4 regions of the Streptomyces sp. NPDC031426 genome follow, and region 3 is predicted to be linked to each of the others. Evidence: riboswitches for the same ligand, from Rfam matches in the RefSeq annotation. Region 3 holds a riboswitch; each other region holds the start of a gene.
The links. A riboswitch is a leader RNA that binds a small molecule or an ion and turns the genes downstream of it on or off. The one in region 3 is predicted to bind cobalamin.

Region 1 (3,747 bases), on a different contig from region 3:
CTGGCCGCGTGCGGTACGGCGGTGGCGGAGGTGTACGGCGTCGTCATCACGCACCACCACCCGGACCACCACGGCCTGTCGGCCAGGGTGCGCGAGGCCTCCGGTGCCTGGGTGGCGATGCACGCCGCCGACGCCGCGGTCGTACGGCGCACCCGGGAGGCCCGGCCCGAGCACTGGTTCAGCTACATGAATGCCAAGCTCGCGGCGGCCGGCGCGCCCGAGGAACACCTGGCGCCGCTGCGAGCTCCGCGCAGCCCCCGCACCCTGCCCGGCCTCTCCCCCGCCCTCCCGGACCGGGAGATCGTCCCCGGCGAACTCCTCGACCTGCCCGGCCGCAGACTGCGCGCGATCTGGACCCCCGGCCACACACCGGGCCACGTCTGCCTGCACTTGGAGGAGCAGCATCCCGACCACCGACTTCCGGGTCATGGGCGACTGTTCAGCGGTGACCACCTCCTCCCCCGGATCACCCCGCACATCGGCCTGTACGAGGATCCCGACGACGCGACCGTCACCGACCCCCTCGGCGACTACCTCGACTCCCTGGAGCGGGTCGGCCGCCTCGCACCCGCCGAGGTCCTCCCCGCACACCAGCACGCCTTCACCGACGCACCAGGCCGGGTAAGGGAGTTGCTCGCGCACCACGAGGAGCGGCTGGCCGGCCTGCTCGCCCTGCTCGCCGAGCCGCTCACGCCCTGGCAGCTGGCCGAGCGCATGGAGTGGAACCGCCCCTGGGCGGAGATCGGTTACGGCTCCCGGAACATCGCCGTCTCGGAGGCCGAGTCCCATCTGCGCCGCCTGGTGAAACAGGGCCGGGCGGAGCCGGTGGCGGGGAGCGAGCCGGTGGCCTACGTGGCGGTGTGACCGGTGGCTCACGTTGGTCCCGCCGGGAGACGGGCGCCGGGTCCAGGGCCGACGGGCCCTGCGCGCCCACTTCGGCTCCCGCCCCAGTCACGGTCGTGACCCTGGTCACCGCATCCCCGTGTGCACAGCCACTCCTCAGCCCGCCCGGGGCGGCCGGTAAAGTGGCGGGGTCGTCATCACACCCGTTCGGGGGGAAGCCGGTGCAATTCCGGCGCTGACCCGCAACCGTGAATCGTTCGTCATCGAACGGTGAGCCGGAACGCCCCGGGCGGGACGTTGACCGGCTCGCGTGCGTCGGTGGTCCGCCGCGCACGGCACCGTCGAGGTTTACGGAGCCGAGCCGCCCGGGGTGTCTCCCGTGCGCTGCCCGGCTCCCCGCAGGAGAGGCAGTCGCCGACCATGAACGTCCGCCGCAGTGCCGCGGCTCTCGCCGCCATAGGCGTGCTGGCCGCCGCCGCGCCCGCCACGGCCGCCGGCCAGTCCCCGTCCCCCTCTCCGAAGGTCGCGATCCCGTCCGGGCTGTACGGAAAGTCCGACCCGACCTACGACGGCGTGTGGCGCCAGTCGCTGACGCTCATCGCCCAGCGGACCCTCGGCTACCGGCCGGCGGCGAAGGCCGTGGACTGGCTCACCGGCCAGCAGTGCGCGAACGGCGCCTTCCCGGCGTTCCGCGGCGCCCCCGCCAAGGCCTGCGACGCCAAGGTCATGGTGGACACCAACAACACGGCCGCCGCCGTCCAGGCCCTGAAGGCGGTCGGCGGGCACGACGATGCCGTCGCCAAGGCGGTGGCCTGGCTGAAGTCCGTACAGAACAAGGACGGCGGCTGGGGCTACTCGCCGGGCGGGGAGAGTGACACCAACTCCACCTCCGTCGTCATCGGCGCGCTCGCGGCGGTGGGTACGGATCCGGCGAGCGTCGGCAAGGCGGGCAAGTCCCCCTACGACCTCCTCGCCGCCATGTCCCTCCCCTGCGACCAGGACGGCGGCGGCGCCCTCGCCTTCCAGCCGGACAAGAAGGGCAAGCTGGCCGCCAACGCGGACGCCACGGCGGCCGGGGTGCTCGGCGCCCTCGGCAAGGGGTTCGTGGCGACGGCCGCCAAGGCGCCCGCGCAGGACGCGTGCGCCAAGGCCGCCCGTCCGGCGCAGGTCGCCGACAACGCCGGTGCCTATCTGGCCGCGGCCGTCGGCAAGACCGGGCACCTGCAGTCCGCCCTCCCCGGCGCCAAGGACCAGCCGGACTTCGGCAACACGGTGGACACGGTCGTCGCCCTCGCCGCGGACGGCCGGACCGAGCAGGCCAAGAAGGCGTACGGCTGGCTGGAGAAGAACGCCGGGCAGTGGGCGGTGCAGAGCGGTCCGGCGGCGTACGCCCAGCTGATCCTCGCCGCGCACGCGGTCGGCGCGCAGCCCGGTGACTTCGGCGGCACCAGCCTCGTCCGGTCCCTCAACGAGCTGGGCCCGGCCCCGGCCATGGACTCCGCCGCGCACGAGACCAAGAAGGCCGAGAAGTCGGAGAAGTCCGACAGCGGCTCGGGCTTCGGTGTCTGGTGGTTCGTCGGCGTCTGCCTCGTCGCGGGCATCGGCATCGGCTTCCTGCTCAGCGGCCGGAAGAAGCGGCAGCCGTGAGGGCCGTCCGCCGCGCCGCGAGCCTGCTGTGCGCCGCGCTGGTCCTGCTGGCCGGGGCGGGTCAGGCGCACGCCACCGGATACCGCTACTGGTCCTTCTGGGAGCGGTCCGGCGGGCGCTGGACGTATGCCACGCAGGGCCCCTCGACCGCCCGTCCCGACGACGGTGCCGTGGAGGGCTTCCGGTTCGCGGTGAGCGCGGACTCGGCGGACGCGAGCCGACCGCGCGGGGCGGCGGACTTCGGCACGATCTGTTCGGGCACACCCGCAAAGTCCGGTACGAAGCGGGTGGCTCTCGTTCTCGACTTCGGCACCCCCGCCGACGCGTCGTCCGGCGAGCTGCCGCCTGCCCGCCGCACGGCGTGCGCGCGGGTCCCGGCCGACGCGACGACCGCGGACGCCCTGGCGGCCGTCGCCCCGCCCCTGCGCTACGACACCAACGCCCTGCTGTGCGCGATCGCGGGGTACCCGAAGAAGGGGTGCGGGGAGCAGGTTTCGGCGGCGGCCACGGGCAAGAGGGCCCCGGCGACGACCGGCAGTTCGGACAGCGGGCCGTCCCTGGGGTTGCCGATCGGCGTGGGGGCGGTCGTCCTCCTGGGAGGCGCGGCGATGTGGCGGTTCCGACGGCGACGCGATGACTCCGTCTGACTGCGGCCCGGTGGGGGCCGGTCGTACCCACGCGGCAGAGCCGCATATCGACACGGCCCGCGCCGCTGTCCACCCCGGTGCCTGGTGGCTCTGGGCGCTGAGTCTCGGTACCGCCGCCACCCGCACCACCAACCCCCTCCTGCTCGCCCTCCTCGTATCCGCCTCCGCCTACGTCGTGGCGACGCACCGCGGCAACACCGGCACCCCCACCGCCCACGCCTACACCGCCTTCGCCAAGCTCGCACTCGCCGTCCTCCTCATCCGCCTCCTCTTCGCGGTGGCCCTGGGCTCTCCCATCCCGGGCACCCACACCCTCCTCACGCTCCCCGAAGTCCCCCTCCCGCACTGGGCACAGGGCATCCGCCTGGGCGGCAGGGTCACGGCGGAGGCGCTCGTCTTCGCCGCCTACGACGGGCTCAAGCTCGCCACCCTCCTGATCTGCGTCGGCGCGGCGAACGCCCTAGCGAGCCCCGCCCGCCTCCTCAAGTCCCTCCCCGGCGCCCTGTACGAGACCGGCGTCGCCGTGGTCGTCGCGCTCACCTTCGCCCCGCATCTCATCGCCGACGTCCAGCGCCTGCGTGCCGCCCGCCGGCTGCGCGGCCGCCCGGAC
Region 2 (3,747 bases), on a different contig from region 3:
GCACCACGACCCCGGGTTCGGCGGCCAGCGCATCGACGTCCGTGAAGTTGGACATCAGCGGGATCGCGCACACGGCGACCCGCAGCACGTCCTCGCCGACGGGCGGGGGCACGGCGGACTCGCGGACCGTGCCCCGCAGCGAGACCCGCAGCCCGTCCTCCTCGTCGATGCCGAGCCCGTGCCGGAACGGCAGCACGCCGTACGTACGCCGCCCGGTGAGGCCGTACAGCATCTCCAAACCGGGCTCCAGCAACGAGACGTCGCCGCGGAACTTGTTCACCAGGAAGCCGGCGACCAGTTCCTGGTCCTCCGGCGAGAGCAGGGCGACGGTCCCGAAGAAGGAGGCGAACACGCCTCCGCGGTCGATGTCCCCGACCACCAGCACGGGCAGCCGCGCGTTCCGCGCGATCCCCATGTTCACGATGTCCGTCCGCCGCAGATTGATCTCCGCAGGCGAGCCCGCGCCCTCACAGATCACCGCGTCATACGTGCCCCGCAACTCGGCCAGGCAGTCCAGCACCGTGCCGAGGAGCCTCTGCTGCCGCCCGCCGTGATAACCGCGTGCGCTCAACTCGCCCACCGGCCTGCCCAGCAGCACCACCTGGCTGCTCTGCTCGCCGCCCGGCTTGAGCAGCACCGGGTTCATCAGCGCGGTCGGCTCGATCCGGCACGCCTGGGCCTGCATGGCCTGGGCCCGCCCGATCTCCGCGCCCTCGCGGGTGACGAAGGAGTTGAGCGACATGTTCTGCGCCTTGAACGGCGCGACCTTCACGCCCTGTCGCACCAGCCACCGGCAGATCCCGGCCGTCACGACGCTCTTTCCGGCGTCGGAGGTGGTGCCGGCGACGAGGAGTCCCCCGTTCACTTCCCACGTCCCTTCAGACCCTTGACGTTCTTGGCGAGGGAGCGCGCGGCGACCGTGCCGCCGAGCGCGAGCAGGCCGACGCGGCGGGAGAGCCGTACGGCCCGGTCGATGTCGGTGCCCCGGACGGCCCGGCCGGTGTCCCCGTTCAGCACGGGCCGGTGCTCGACCCGGCCGCCGTAGGAGAGCGTTCCGCCCAGCCGGACGCCGAGAGCGCCCGCGAACGATGCCTCCACGGGCCCGGCGTTGGGGCTCGGATGCCGGTGGGCGTCGGCCTTCCAGGCGCGCAGGGCACCGCGCGGGTCGGGTCCGGCCGCGGCGGCGAGTACGGCGGTCAGCCGGGCCCCCGGCCAGCCGGCCAGGTCGTCGAGCCGGGCGGAGGCCCAGCCGTAGCGCCGGTAGCGGGGGGACCTGTGACCGACCATCGCGTCCAGGGTGTTGACGGCCCGGAAGCCCAGCAGCCCGGGCACCCCGGCAAGGGCGCCCCACACCAGGGCGCCCACGACGGCGTCGGAGGTGTTCTCGGCGACCGACTCGACCACGGCCCGGGCGATCCCGTCGGCGTCCAGCGCCTGCGGGTCCCGGCCGCACAGATGCGGCAGCCGCGCCCGCGCCGCCTCGACGTCCCCGGACTCCAGGGCGCGCCCGATCGTGCGGGCCTCCCGGGCGAGCGAAGTACCGCCCACGACCGCCCAGGTGGCGGAGGCGGTCAGTGCGACGGAGGCGGCAGGGGAGGGGCGTACGGCGCGTGCGGCCAGCGTGCCGAGTGCGACGGCGCCACCGGCGCACACGACGGTGTGCACGGCGCCCCAGCCGCGGTGGTCGTGCCACAACGCGCGGTCCACGGCAGCGGCCGCACGCCCGAACGCGGCGACCGGATGTCCGCGGCGCGGATCGCCGAGGAGCAGGTCACCGAGAAGGCCGGCGGCGGCGCCGTACGCGTAAGTGCGATCGGCACCCATCGGCTCAGCCGGCCGTGGGTACAGGAGCGGGCCTGGTACTGGTCCTTCGGCAGCCGGGCATGGCGATCTGTGTCCTCACTCAGGGTGTCCGCGCCCTGGTTCGACGAGATTCGGCGGTGAGAGTTCCTGGCTCCCGGGGGTTCTTCCCCGGTGACAGTGGCGGGACCGCGCCGGATTCGCACCGGCTTCCTCTCCTGCCGCCGTACATGGCCTGGGCAGTCCACCACGCGCTCCGAACGGCCGTCAACTTGCCGTTGACCTGCGCGGGGAGAGTGTGCCGATCCCCACATCGTGGGGCGCCCGTGACCCCTGGGCATGGCGAAGGCTCCTCTCCGTCAGGGACGGAGAGGAGCCTTCGGACTGCCCGGTTCGTGCCGCTCGGTCAGGACTTGGAGACGATGAGGTAGATGCCGTACGACACCGCCGCGGCACAGGCGGCGAAGCAGAGGTAGGCGCCGGTGACGGCGAGGGCGGCGGAGTTGCCCTGGGCCGCGGCCTTCTCGCGCCGGGCCAGACCGTTGACGCCGAGGGTGAACAGGGCCACCAGGCCCACCGTGAACACGAGGCTGACGCCGAAGACGGAGCCGAGGGCCGACCAGTCGATCTTCATGGGGTTGCTTCCTTGGTTACCAGTGTGGCCGGGGTCAGACGGTGGCGGCCGGCGGGGCGGCCTCGGGCGCGGCCTCAGCGGCGGCCGGGGAGAGGATCGTGGCCGTCAGGTCCTCGGTGATCGTGCCCGCCGGGGGCGGGGTCACCGCGGCGATGGCGGCGGTCACCACGCCGGCCGGCTCCTCGGGCACGTCGACGACGTTGGTGTGGTCGACGACCTCGCGGCGGGAGATCTTCCAGATCGTGACGCTCGCGGCGACCAGGAAGACGGCGACGACTGCGGTGCCCCAGTCACCCAGGTCCGTGACGGACTCGGCGCCCGCGCCGACCAGCGCGGCGGCCGGGAGGGTGAGCACCCAGGCGACGACCATGCGGGTCGCGGTGGACCACCGGACCACCCCGCCCTTGCGGCCGAGGCCCGCGCCCATCACCGAGCCGGAGACGACATGCGTGGTGGAGAGGGAGAAGCCCAGGTGCGAGGAGGCCAGGATGGCGGTCGCGGCGCTGGTCTGGGCCGCGAAGCCCTGGCGCGGCTCCAGGTCGGTCAGGCCCTTGCCCATGGTGCGGATGATCCGCCAGCCGCCGATGTAGGTGCCGAGCGCGATGGCCAGGCCCGCGGAGAGGATGACCCAGGTGGGAGGGTTCGAGCCCGGGGCGATGGCGCCGCCCGCGATCAGCGCCAGGGTGATGATGCCCATCGTCTTCTGGGCGTCGTTGGTGCCGTGGGCGAGGGAGACCAGGCCGGCGGAGGCGATCTGGCCGGCGCGGTAGCCCTTGCGGGTGGCCTCGCCCTCGGTCTTGCCGCCGATGCCGTAGGAGAACCGGGTGGCCAGCATCGAGGCGACGCCCGCCACGATCGGGGCGGCGACCGCGGGGAGCAGCACCTTGGTGACCAGGACGTCACCGTGCACCGCGCCGAAGCCGGCCGAGGCGACGGTGGCGCCGATCAGACCGCCCATCAGGGCGTGCGAGGAGCTGGAGGGCAGGCCCACCAGCCAGGTCAGCAGGTTCCAGAGGATCGCGCCGACCAGGGCGGCGAAGATGACCTCGGGACGGATGCCGGTCTCGTCGACGAGACCCTTGGAGATCGTGTTGGCGACCTCCACGGAGAGGAAGGCGCCCACCAGATTGAGGGCGGCGGACATGGCCACCGCGATCTTGGGCTTCAGGGCGCCTGTCGAGATGGCGGTCGCCATCGCGTTGGCGGTGTCGTGGAAACCGTTCGTGAAATCGAACGCGAGAGCGGTTACTACCACTATCGCGAGGATCAGCGAGAAGCTTTCCATTTACCCAGGCAATCGTTCGAGGTCATTG
Region 3 (3,747 bases):
ACGATGACCGCGTACAAGCTGTGGCAGCGCGACCAGCGCGCCCGCGCCGCTCAGCAGGGTGGTGAGGCGAAGTGAAGAACGGCGTCAACGGCGTCGCGCTCGGCGTCTTCATCTTCTTCTTCCTGGCCGTCACGGTCATGGGCTTCCTCGCCGCCCGCTGGCGCAGGGCCGAGAACGAGCACTCCCTGGACGAATGGGGCCTGGGCGGACGGTCGTTCGGCACCTGGGTCACGTGGTTCCTGCTCGGCGGCGACCTGTACACCGCGTACACCTTCGTCGCCGTACCGGCGGCGATCTACACGGCGGGCGCGGCCGGCTTCTTCGCCGTGCCGTACACGATCCTGGTCTACCCGCTGATCTTCACGTTCCTGCCGCGCCTGTGGTCGGTCTCGCACCGCCACGGGTACGTCACCACCTCCGACTTCGTCCGGGGCCGCTTCGGCTCCAAGGGCCTGTCGCTGGCGGTGGCGCTGACCGGCATCCTGGCGACGATGCCGTACATCGCGCTCCAGCTCGTGGGCATCCAGGCGGTGCTGGACGTGATGGGCGTCGGCGGGGACAGCAGCACCAACTGGTTCGTACGGGACCTGCCGCTGCTGATCGCCTTCGGCGTGCTGGCGGCGTACACCTACTCCTCCGGTCTGCGCGCCCCCGCCCTGATCGCCTTCGTGAAGGACACGCTGATCTACATCGTCATCGCGGTGGCGATCATCTACATCCCCATCAAGCTGGGCGGCTTCGACGACATCTTCGCCAAGGCGGGCCACGCGTTCAGTCAGGTCAACCCGGTGACGGGCAAGCCGCGCGGCGCGCTCGTGCCCCCGGAGGCCGGACAGTGGACGTACGCCACCCTGGCCCTGGGCTCCGCACTCGCGCTCTTCATGTACCCGCACTCGATCACCGCGACCCTGTCCTCCAGGAGCCGTAACGTGATCCGCCGCAACACCACGATCCTGCCGCTGTACTCCCTGATGCTCGGCCTGCTCGCGCTGCTGGGCTTCATGGCGATCGCGGCCGGGGTCAAGGTCACCAACGGCCAGCTGGCCATCCCCCAGCTGTTCGAGAACATGTTCCCGGACTGGTTCGCGGGCGTGGCCTTCGCGGCGATCGGCATCGGTGCCCTGGTCCCCGCGGCGATCATGTCGATCGCCGCGGCGAACCTCTTCACCCGCAACATCTACAAGGACTTCATCAAGCCGGACGCCACGCCGAAGCAGGAGGCCCAGGTCTCCAAGATCGTCTCCCTGCTGGTGAAGGTCGGCGCCCTGGTCTTCGTCCTCACCATGGACAAGACGGTGGCGATCAACTTCCAGCTGCTGGGCGGCATCTGGATCCTGCAGACCTTCCCGGCCCTGGTCGGCGGCCTGTTCACCCGCTGGTTCCACCGCTGGGCGCTGCTGGCCGGCTGGGCGGTCGGCATGGCGTACGGCACGGTCGCCGCGTACGGCGTCGCCTCCCCGACCCAGAAGCACTTCGGCGGCTCGGCGAAGGAGATCCCCGGCATCGGCGAGATCGGCTACATCGGCCTCACGGCCTTCGTCCTCAACGTCGTGGTCACCGTGGTCCTCACCGTCGTCCTGAAGGCCGTGAAGGCCCCCGAGGGCGTCGACGAGACCAAGCCGGAGGACTACACGGCGGACGCGGGCGACCCGGGGGTGCAGGTGGAACTGCCGCCGGCGACCGCGGGCGCCGGTCACTGAGCGACTGCCGTACGACGGGCCGCCGGAGGAAATCCGGCGGCCCGTCGTCGTACCGCTCCGGCAGACTCGACGCCATGGACATCGTGATCCGGCCCGCGCACCCCGGCGACTACGACGCCCTCGGCGAGATCACCGCCCGGGCGTACCTGGACGACGGACTCCTCGACTTCGGGGAGAGCGACTGGTACCTGGGCGAACTGAGAGACGTGGCCAAGCGAGCGGCCGCGGCACAGGTACTCGTGGCCGTCCGGAACGGCACCCTCCTCGGCGGAGTCACCTTCGTGCCGTCCCCCGGCCCCATGGCCGACATCGCCCGCCCCGCAGAGGCCGAGATCCGCATGCTGGCGGTCGCGCACGCGGGACGGGGACAGGGTGCGGGCGAGGCCCTCGTCCGGGCCTGCATCGACCGCGCACGGGCCACCGAGGGCTGCCGGGCCGTCGTCCTGTCGACCCAGCGCACCATGCACGCCGCCCACCGCATCTACGAGCGCCTGGGGTTCGTCCGCGTCCCCGAACGCGACTGGAACCCGCTCCCGGAACTCGCCGACATCACTCTCCTCACCTACAAGTTGACGCTCTGACACCGTCACGACACAACATCTGGGGGTGACACGACAGCCCGACACTAGATGTATGCTCATGCTCGCTGTCGTCGCAGGGGAATCCGGTGCGAATCCGGAACTGTCCCGCAACGGTGTACTTGTGCGCGTCTGCGCTCAGGAGTCAGTCCGAGGACCTGCCGGCAGCGCACCCGGCCGTCCGGTTCGGGTGCCCTGAGACGTCCGGGCCTCGTGGGATGGGCCGGTGGACGCGACGCCGTGTGCGCTCGTGGTTGCCCCCTGCCCTCGGCAAGGCCCCCGTGCCCAGCGAGGGAGAGCCCCACGTGACCATCGCGCCAGCAGATCCGGCTTCAGCCAGCGGCCTGGAGACCGACGGTCCCGGTGCCGCGCTGCTGCGGACCCTGACCCAGCTGACCGTCGACCTCCCCGACGCCGACCCCGGCCGGGTCGCCGCCGCCGCGCTGCGCGGCCGGTCCGCCCGGGCCGACGAGGCGGAGTTGCGCGAGCTGGCCACCGAGGCCGCCGCCGGGCTCATCTCCGAGGACCCCGCCTACTCCCGGCTGGCCGCCCGGCTGCTGACCATCTCCATCCGCGCCGAGGCCGCCTCGCAGGGCGTGACATCCTTCACCGGGTCCGTGACCGTGGGGCACCGCGAGGGGCTCATCGCCGACCGCACCGCCGAGTTCGTACGGTTGCACGCCGAGCGGCTCGACACGCTGATCGACGCGGCCGGCGACGACCGCTTCGGCTACTTCGGCCTGCGCACCCTGCACAGCCGCTATCTCCTGCGGCACCCGATCACCCGCAAGGTCATCGAGACGCCCCAGCACTTCATGCTGCGGGTCGCGAGCGGCCTGGCCGAGGACGACACGACCCGCTCCGTGGACGAAGTGGCCGCGCTCTACGGGCTCATGAGCAGGCTCGACTACCTCCCGTCCTCCCCCACGCTCTTCAACTCCGGCACGCGGCACCCGCAGATGTCGTCCTGCTACCTCCTCGACTCCCCGCTGGACGAGCTGGACTCCATCTACGACCGCTACCACCAGGTGGCCCGGCTCTCCAAGCACGCCGGAGGCATCGGTCTGTCGTACTCCCGGATCCGCAGCCGGGGTTCGCTGATCCGCGGCACCAACGGGCACTCCAACGGCATCGTGCCGTTCCTGAAGACCCTGGACGCCTCGGTGGCCGCCGTGAACCAGGGCGGCCGGCGCAAGGGCGCGGCCGCGGTCTACCTGGAGACCTGGCACTCCGACATCGAGGAGTTCCTGGAGCTGCGGGACAACACCGGTGAGGACGCCCGCCGTACGCACAACCTGAACCTCGCGCACTGGATCCCGGACGAGTTCATGCGCCGGGTCAACGCCGACGAGCAGTGGTCGCTGTTCTCCCCGTCGGACGTGCCGGAGCTGGTGGACCTGTGGGGCGAGGAGTTCGAGGCCGCCTACCGCAAGGCGGAGGAAAAGGGCCTCGCGAAGAAGACCATGCCG
Region 4 (3,747 bases), on a different contig from region 3:
CTCGGTGGAACTCACGATGTCCTGCTCCTCCACTGCGTGCCCATGTCCGCCGGGTCCGTCGCCCGAAGGTCCAGGCATCACCGAAGCACCGCGCAGGGGCGGCGGCATCCCGGCGTGGACCGTCTTGCGCTGCCCGGCTGAGCATCTTCGCCCGGTCGGCTCCCTGCGCCGTGGCGGGTCAGCCCAGCCGCTCCAGCAAGTGGTCGCCCACGCGAAGGGCGTTCGCGATGGCCGTCAGGGACGGATTGACCGCGCCGATGCTCGGGAAGAAGCTCGTGTCGACGACGTAGAAAGACCAACGCCAGCAGCGGCTCGGCCGCCCGCGGGGAGGAACCCGTCCCGGCGCAGGCGGTGGCCGGCTCATCAGCCGGATCTTGTGCGTCGTTCGCCCATGCTGGTACCTCTGAACCACGTGACCAGCCGAGTTCTTCTCCTCTCCCCCGCCATGAGCGCGTCACTGCGGCAGGCCCGCTTCGACGACGGCGGCTCGATCGACGGCAGCGCAGCGGCACGTGCCCGCTCGGCGGCCGCAGCCCTGCCCTCCGCGGCCCGTGTCCTCGCCTCCCCCGGCATGCGCTGCCGGGAGACGGCCGCGGCACTGGGCCTCGACGGTGTGCCGGTACCGGAGTTGGCGGGTCTCGATGTGGGCCGCTGGCGCGGGCGCACCCTGGAGGAGGTGGGGGCCGCCGAGCCGGAGGCGGTGGGCCGCTGGCTCTCCGACCCCGAGTGCGCACCGCACGGGGGTGAGTCCGTGCGGGATCTGTGCCGGCGGGTCGCGCGGTGGCTGGCCGGCGCACAGGACCTGACGGGTCGTACGCTCGCCGTGGTCGAGCCGGAGGTGGTGCGGGCGGCGGTCGTCGACGCACTGGACCTGCCCGCGGCGCTCTTCTGGCGCCTCGACGTACCGCCGCTGACCCTGACCGAACTCAGCGGCCGGGCCGGGCGGTGGAATCTGCGTCTGGGGTGTCCGCTTGGCACGCCTACGCCGGAGGCTGACTAGGCAGGAGGGACGGCAGAAGGGCCCGGCGGACGGTTCCGCCGGGCCCCTCTGTCGTACGCGAGGAGTCAGTGCGCGGCCGGAACCGCTCGCCGCTTCGCGGCCGTCGCCGGCTTGGGGTTCAGCAGCCGTTCGGCCAACTCACCGAAGACCAGGCCGAATCCGGCCCACAGGGCGGTCTGGATCGCCAGTGCCGAGAGCCGGAAGCGCCACAGCAGGGTGGCCGGGAAGCCCTTGGGCACCTCGTTGACGACGGGCAGGAACTGGTACGCCAGGCCGATCACGACGGTGAACGCGACCACCGCGGCCACCGTGGCCCACCAGGTGCCCAGGCGCGGCGCGAGCCTTTTGCCCAGGAGGGTGGCGGCGACCGCGAGCAGGACACCGAGCAGCATCATCAGGAAGTACAGGGTGGTCCGCTTGCCGATGGTGTCGGGGTTGCCGACCGACGGCGGGTTGGCCGGGTACTTCAGGAACGGCACGACGTACACGGCGAGCAGCGCGCAGCCCGACAGCAGCAGTGCCGTGGCGCGCGGGCCGAAGCGCCCCACGCGGCCGAGGGCGAAGCTGAAGGCGAGCGCGGCGATGCCGCCGAATGCGACCCCGTAGACGAGGACACCGGTGGCGAGGCCGGCGGTCGACTGCAGGGAGCGGGAGACGGTCTCCATCTCGTGCTCGTGGGAGTGGGCCTGCTCGAAGCTGATCGCCTTGTCGACGTTCGGCTCACCGAGCACGTAGGCCACGACCAGGGCGAGCACGCCGGCCGCGAGGCCGGCGAGCATGCCCCGCACGAGAAGGTTCCGTACGGTTGCGGAGTTCATGGGCGCGCGGTGTTCGTCGCGTCAGTGGCAGGGGAAGCCCAGCAGGTGGCGGGCGTCGTGCACCCACTCGTGGACGTCCGTGCCGTTGAACACGGAGGTGGCGCCCTGCTCGGCGCCGACGAAGTAGAGCAGGACGAGCATGAGGATGCCGAAGAAGACCGCCCAGGGAGCAATCGCCTTCAGCGGCAGCTTGGCGGGAACGACGGGGATGGTGGCTGTCGGCTGGGCGACGGTCTGCGCCATGGCAGGACCTCCTCTGGGAGTTCGCGTCCCATCTCGGTGGTGCACAGGACGACGACCACGGGTCTGACTCACGAGCCCCTCGCGGGTCCCGCATACAGTGGCGCGACCGTGCCGGATTCCCACCGGCTTCCGTTTCGCCGTCGTCGATATCGGACCGACCGTACCGCGCCACGCGCGCATGGCCAAGACCGCCTCCCCGCCAAGTGATCTTCCTCTCCACCACGTGTGTCCGCGCGCCACACACGTGGCGGGAAAAAGGTTGGGCGGGCTGATCATCGGTCTGGTAGCTTGCGGTTGACCGTGATCAAGGCCGAGGAGGTGAGACCCATGAAGGCTGTATTCGTGTGGGTGCTCCCCCTCGTCGTCACGGTCGGGCGATCGACGTAGGTGTCGCCGGGAGCGCCTCGACACCAGGCACTCCCGAAAGGCAACACGCCATGACATCTTTGAAGTTCATCGCCGAGTCGTCCGTCAACGGCATGATCGAACGCGACTTCACCGTGGGCGAGGTCCCCGGTGTCCTCTGGTCCCCCGCCTCCGGCGCGGACCGTGCGCCCCTGGTCCTGATGGGCCATGGCGGCGGCAACCACAAGAAACATCCGGCGATGGCCGGTCGTGCCCAACTCCTGGTGAACGCTTGCGGCTTCCATGTCGCGGTCATCGACGCGCCCGGTCACGGCGACCGGCCGCTTACGGCACATGACGAGCAGGAGATCGCCGAGCTGTTCCGGGCGAGGGCGGCGGGCGAGCCGGAGGGCCCGATCGTCGTCCGCTACAACGCCCACCTGGCGGAGCTCGCCGTGCCCGAGTGGCAGGCGACCCTGGACGCCCTCCAGGAGCTTCCGGAAATCGGCGCCGACGGGCCGGTCGGCTACTTCGGCATCAACATGGGCACCGCGATCGGCGTGCCGCTGGTGGCGGTCGAACCCAGGATCACCGCCGCGGTCTTCGGTCAGCACTGGCCCGACGTCCTGGCGGAGAAGGCCAAGCAGATCACCGTCCCGATCGAGTACGACATGCAGTGGGACGACGAACACATCCCGCGCGAGGCCAGTCTGGCGCTGTTCGACGCCTTCGCCTCGACGGAGAAGACCCTGCACGCCAACGCGGGCAGGCACAAGGAGCTGCCCCGGTTCGAGGCCGCCAGCGCGGTCCGGTTCTTCGCCCGGCATCTCGGCCGAACGGCCCCCGTGCCGGCCTGACATGAGCGGTGGCGGCGCCCGGCCTGCCGGTCGGGTGCCGTTGCCGTGCCCCGGGCCGGGGCTGTGCGTCCATGCGCGGCCCCGAGCCGTCAGGCCGTGCGAGTGACCGCGTCGGTGAGCAGCGTTTCGACTTTCCGGGCGACCCGGTCGAGGGGCAGCATGCTGCGCTGGGCGCGGCACATGACGATGGCGCCCTCGACGGACGCCACGACGACGGACGCGAGAACGGGCGCCCGGCAGCCGGGATCGGCGCCGTGCGCCGCGAGCGCCTCGGTCAGCAGCCGCTGCCAGTCCTCGAACACTCCGGCGGCGACCCGGGCCGGTGGGATCTCCTCGGCCGGCGGTTCGTCGACGGACACGGCCGGCACGGGGTAGCCGGCCCGGAACTCGCTGTCGACGACGCCGCCGCGCCACAGGCCAGAAGGGCGCGGGTCCGGCGACCGGACGGGCTCCGGCCGCGTGGACCCCGCCCGTGTCGTCTCCC

Region 1: it holds a riboswitch for cobalamin, as region 3 does, so the genes downstream of both, ACZ5NH_RS09255 (prenyltransferase/squalene oxidase repeat-containing protein) here and ACZ5NH_RS14965 (ribonucleoside-diphosphate reductase subunit alpha) in region 3, are expected to answer to the same signal.
Region 2: it holds a riboswitch for cobalamin, as region 3 does, so the genes downstream of both, ACZ5NH_RS21365 (cobalamin biosynthesis protein) here and ACZ5NH_RS14965 (ribonucleoside-diphosphate reductase subunit alpha) in region 3, are expected to answer to the same signal.
Region 4: it holds a riboswitch for cobalamin, as region 3 does, so the genes downstream of both, ACZ5NH_RS34455 (CbtB domain-containing protein) here and ACZ5NH_RS14965 (ribonucleoside-diphosphate reductase subunit alpha) in region 3, are expected to answer to the same signal.

The regions. Positions count from the first base shown of each region.
Region 1 covers NZ_JBVIJE010000004.1:225,571-229,317, forward strand. The annotation lists gene ACZ5NH_RS09250 (MBL fold metallo-hydrolase) at 1-864, shown strand, start outside; cobalamin riboswitch at 995-1,145, shown strand; gene ACZ5NH_RS09255 (prenyltransferase/squalene oxidase repeat-containing protein) at 1,264-2,490, shown strand; gene ACZ5NH_RS09260 (SCO2322 family protein) at 2,487-3,137, shown strand; gene ACZ5NH_RS09265 (energy-coupling factor transporter transmembrane component T) at 3,124-3,747, shown strand, end outside.
Region 2 covers NZ_JBVIJE010000009.1:319,450-323,196, forward strand. The annotation lists gene ACZ5NH_RS21360 (cobyric acid synthase) at 1-865, opposite strand, end outside; gene ACZ5NH_RS21365 (cobalamin biosynthesis protein) at 862-1,824, opposite strand; cobalamin riboswitch at 1,925-2,065, opposite strand; gene ACZ5NH_RS21370 (hypothetical protein) at 2,207-2,434, opposite strand; gene ACZ5NH_RS21375 (inorganic phosphate transporter) at 2,469-3,719, opposite strand.
Region 3 covers NZ_JBVIJE010000006.1:381,254-385,000, reverse strand. The annotation lists gene ACZ5NH_RS14980 (DUF3311 domain-containing protein) at 1-75, shown strand, start outside; gene mctP (monocarboxylate uptake permease MctP) at 72-1,700, shown strand; gene ACZ5NH_RS14970 (GNAT family N-acetyltransferase) at 1,775-2,281, shown strand; cobalamin riboswitch at 2,334-2,458, shown strand; gene ACZ5NH_RS14965 (ribonucleoside-diphosphate reductase subunit alpha) at 2,584-3,747, shown strand, end outside.
Region 4 covers NZ_JBVIJE010000024.1:21,694-25,440, forward strand. The annotation lists gene ACZ5NH_RS34440 (SDR family oxidoreductase) at 1-15, opposite strand, end outside; gene ACZ5NH_RS34445 (histidine phosphatase family protein) at 413-1,000, shown strand; gene ACZ5NH_RS34450 (CbtA family protein) at 1,066-1,818, opposite strand; gene ACZ5NH_RS34455 (CbtB domain-containing protein) at 1,840-2,061, opposite strand; cobalamin riboswitch at 2,098-2,236, opposite strand; gene ACZ5NH_RS34460 (alpha/beta hydrolase family protein) at 2,499-3,263, shown strand; gene ACZ5NH_RS34465 (LmrA/YxaF family transcription factor) at 3,353-3,622, opposite strand.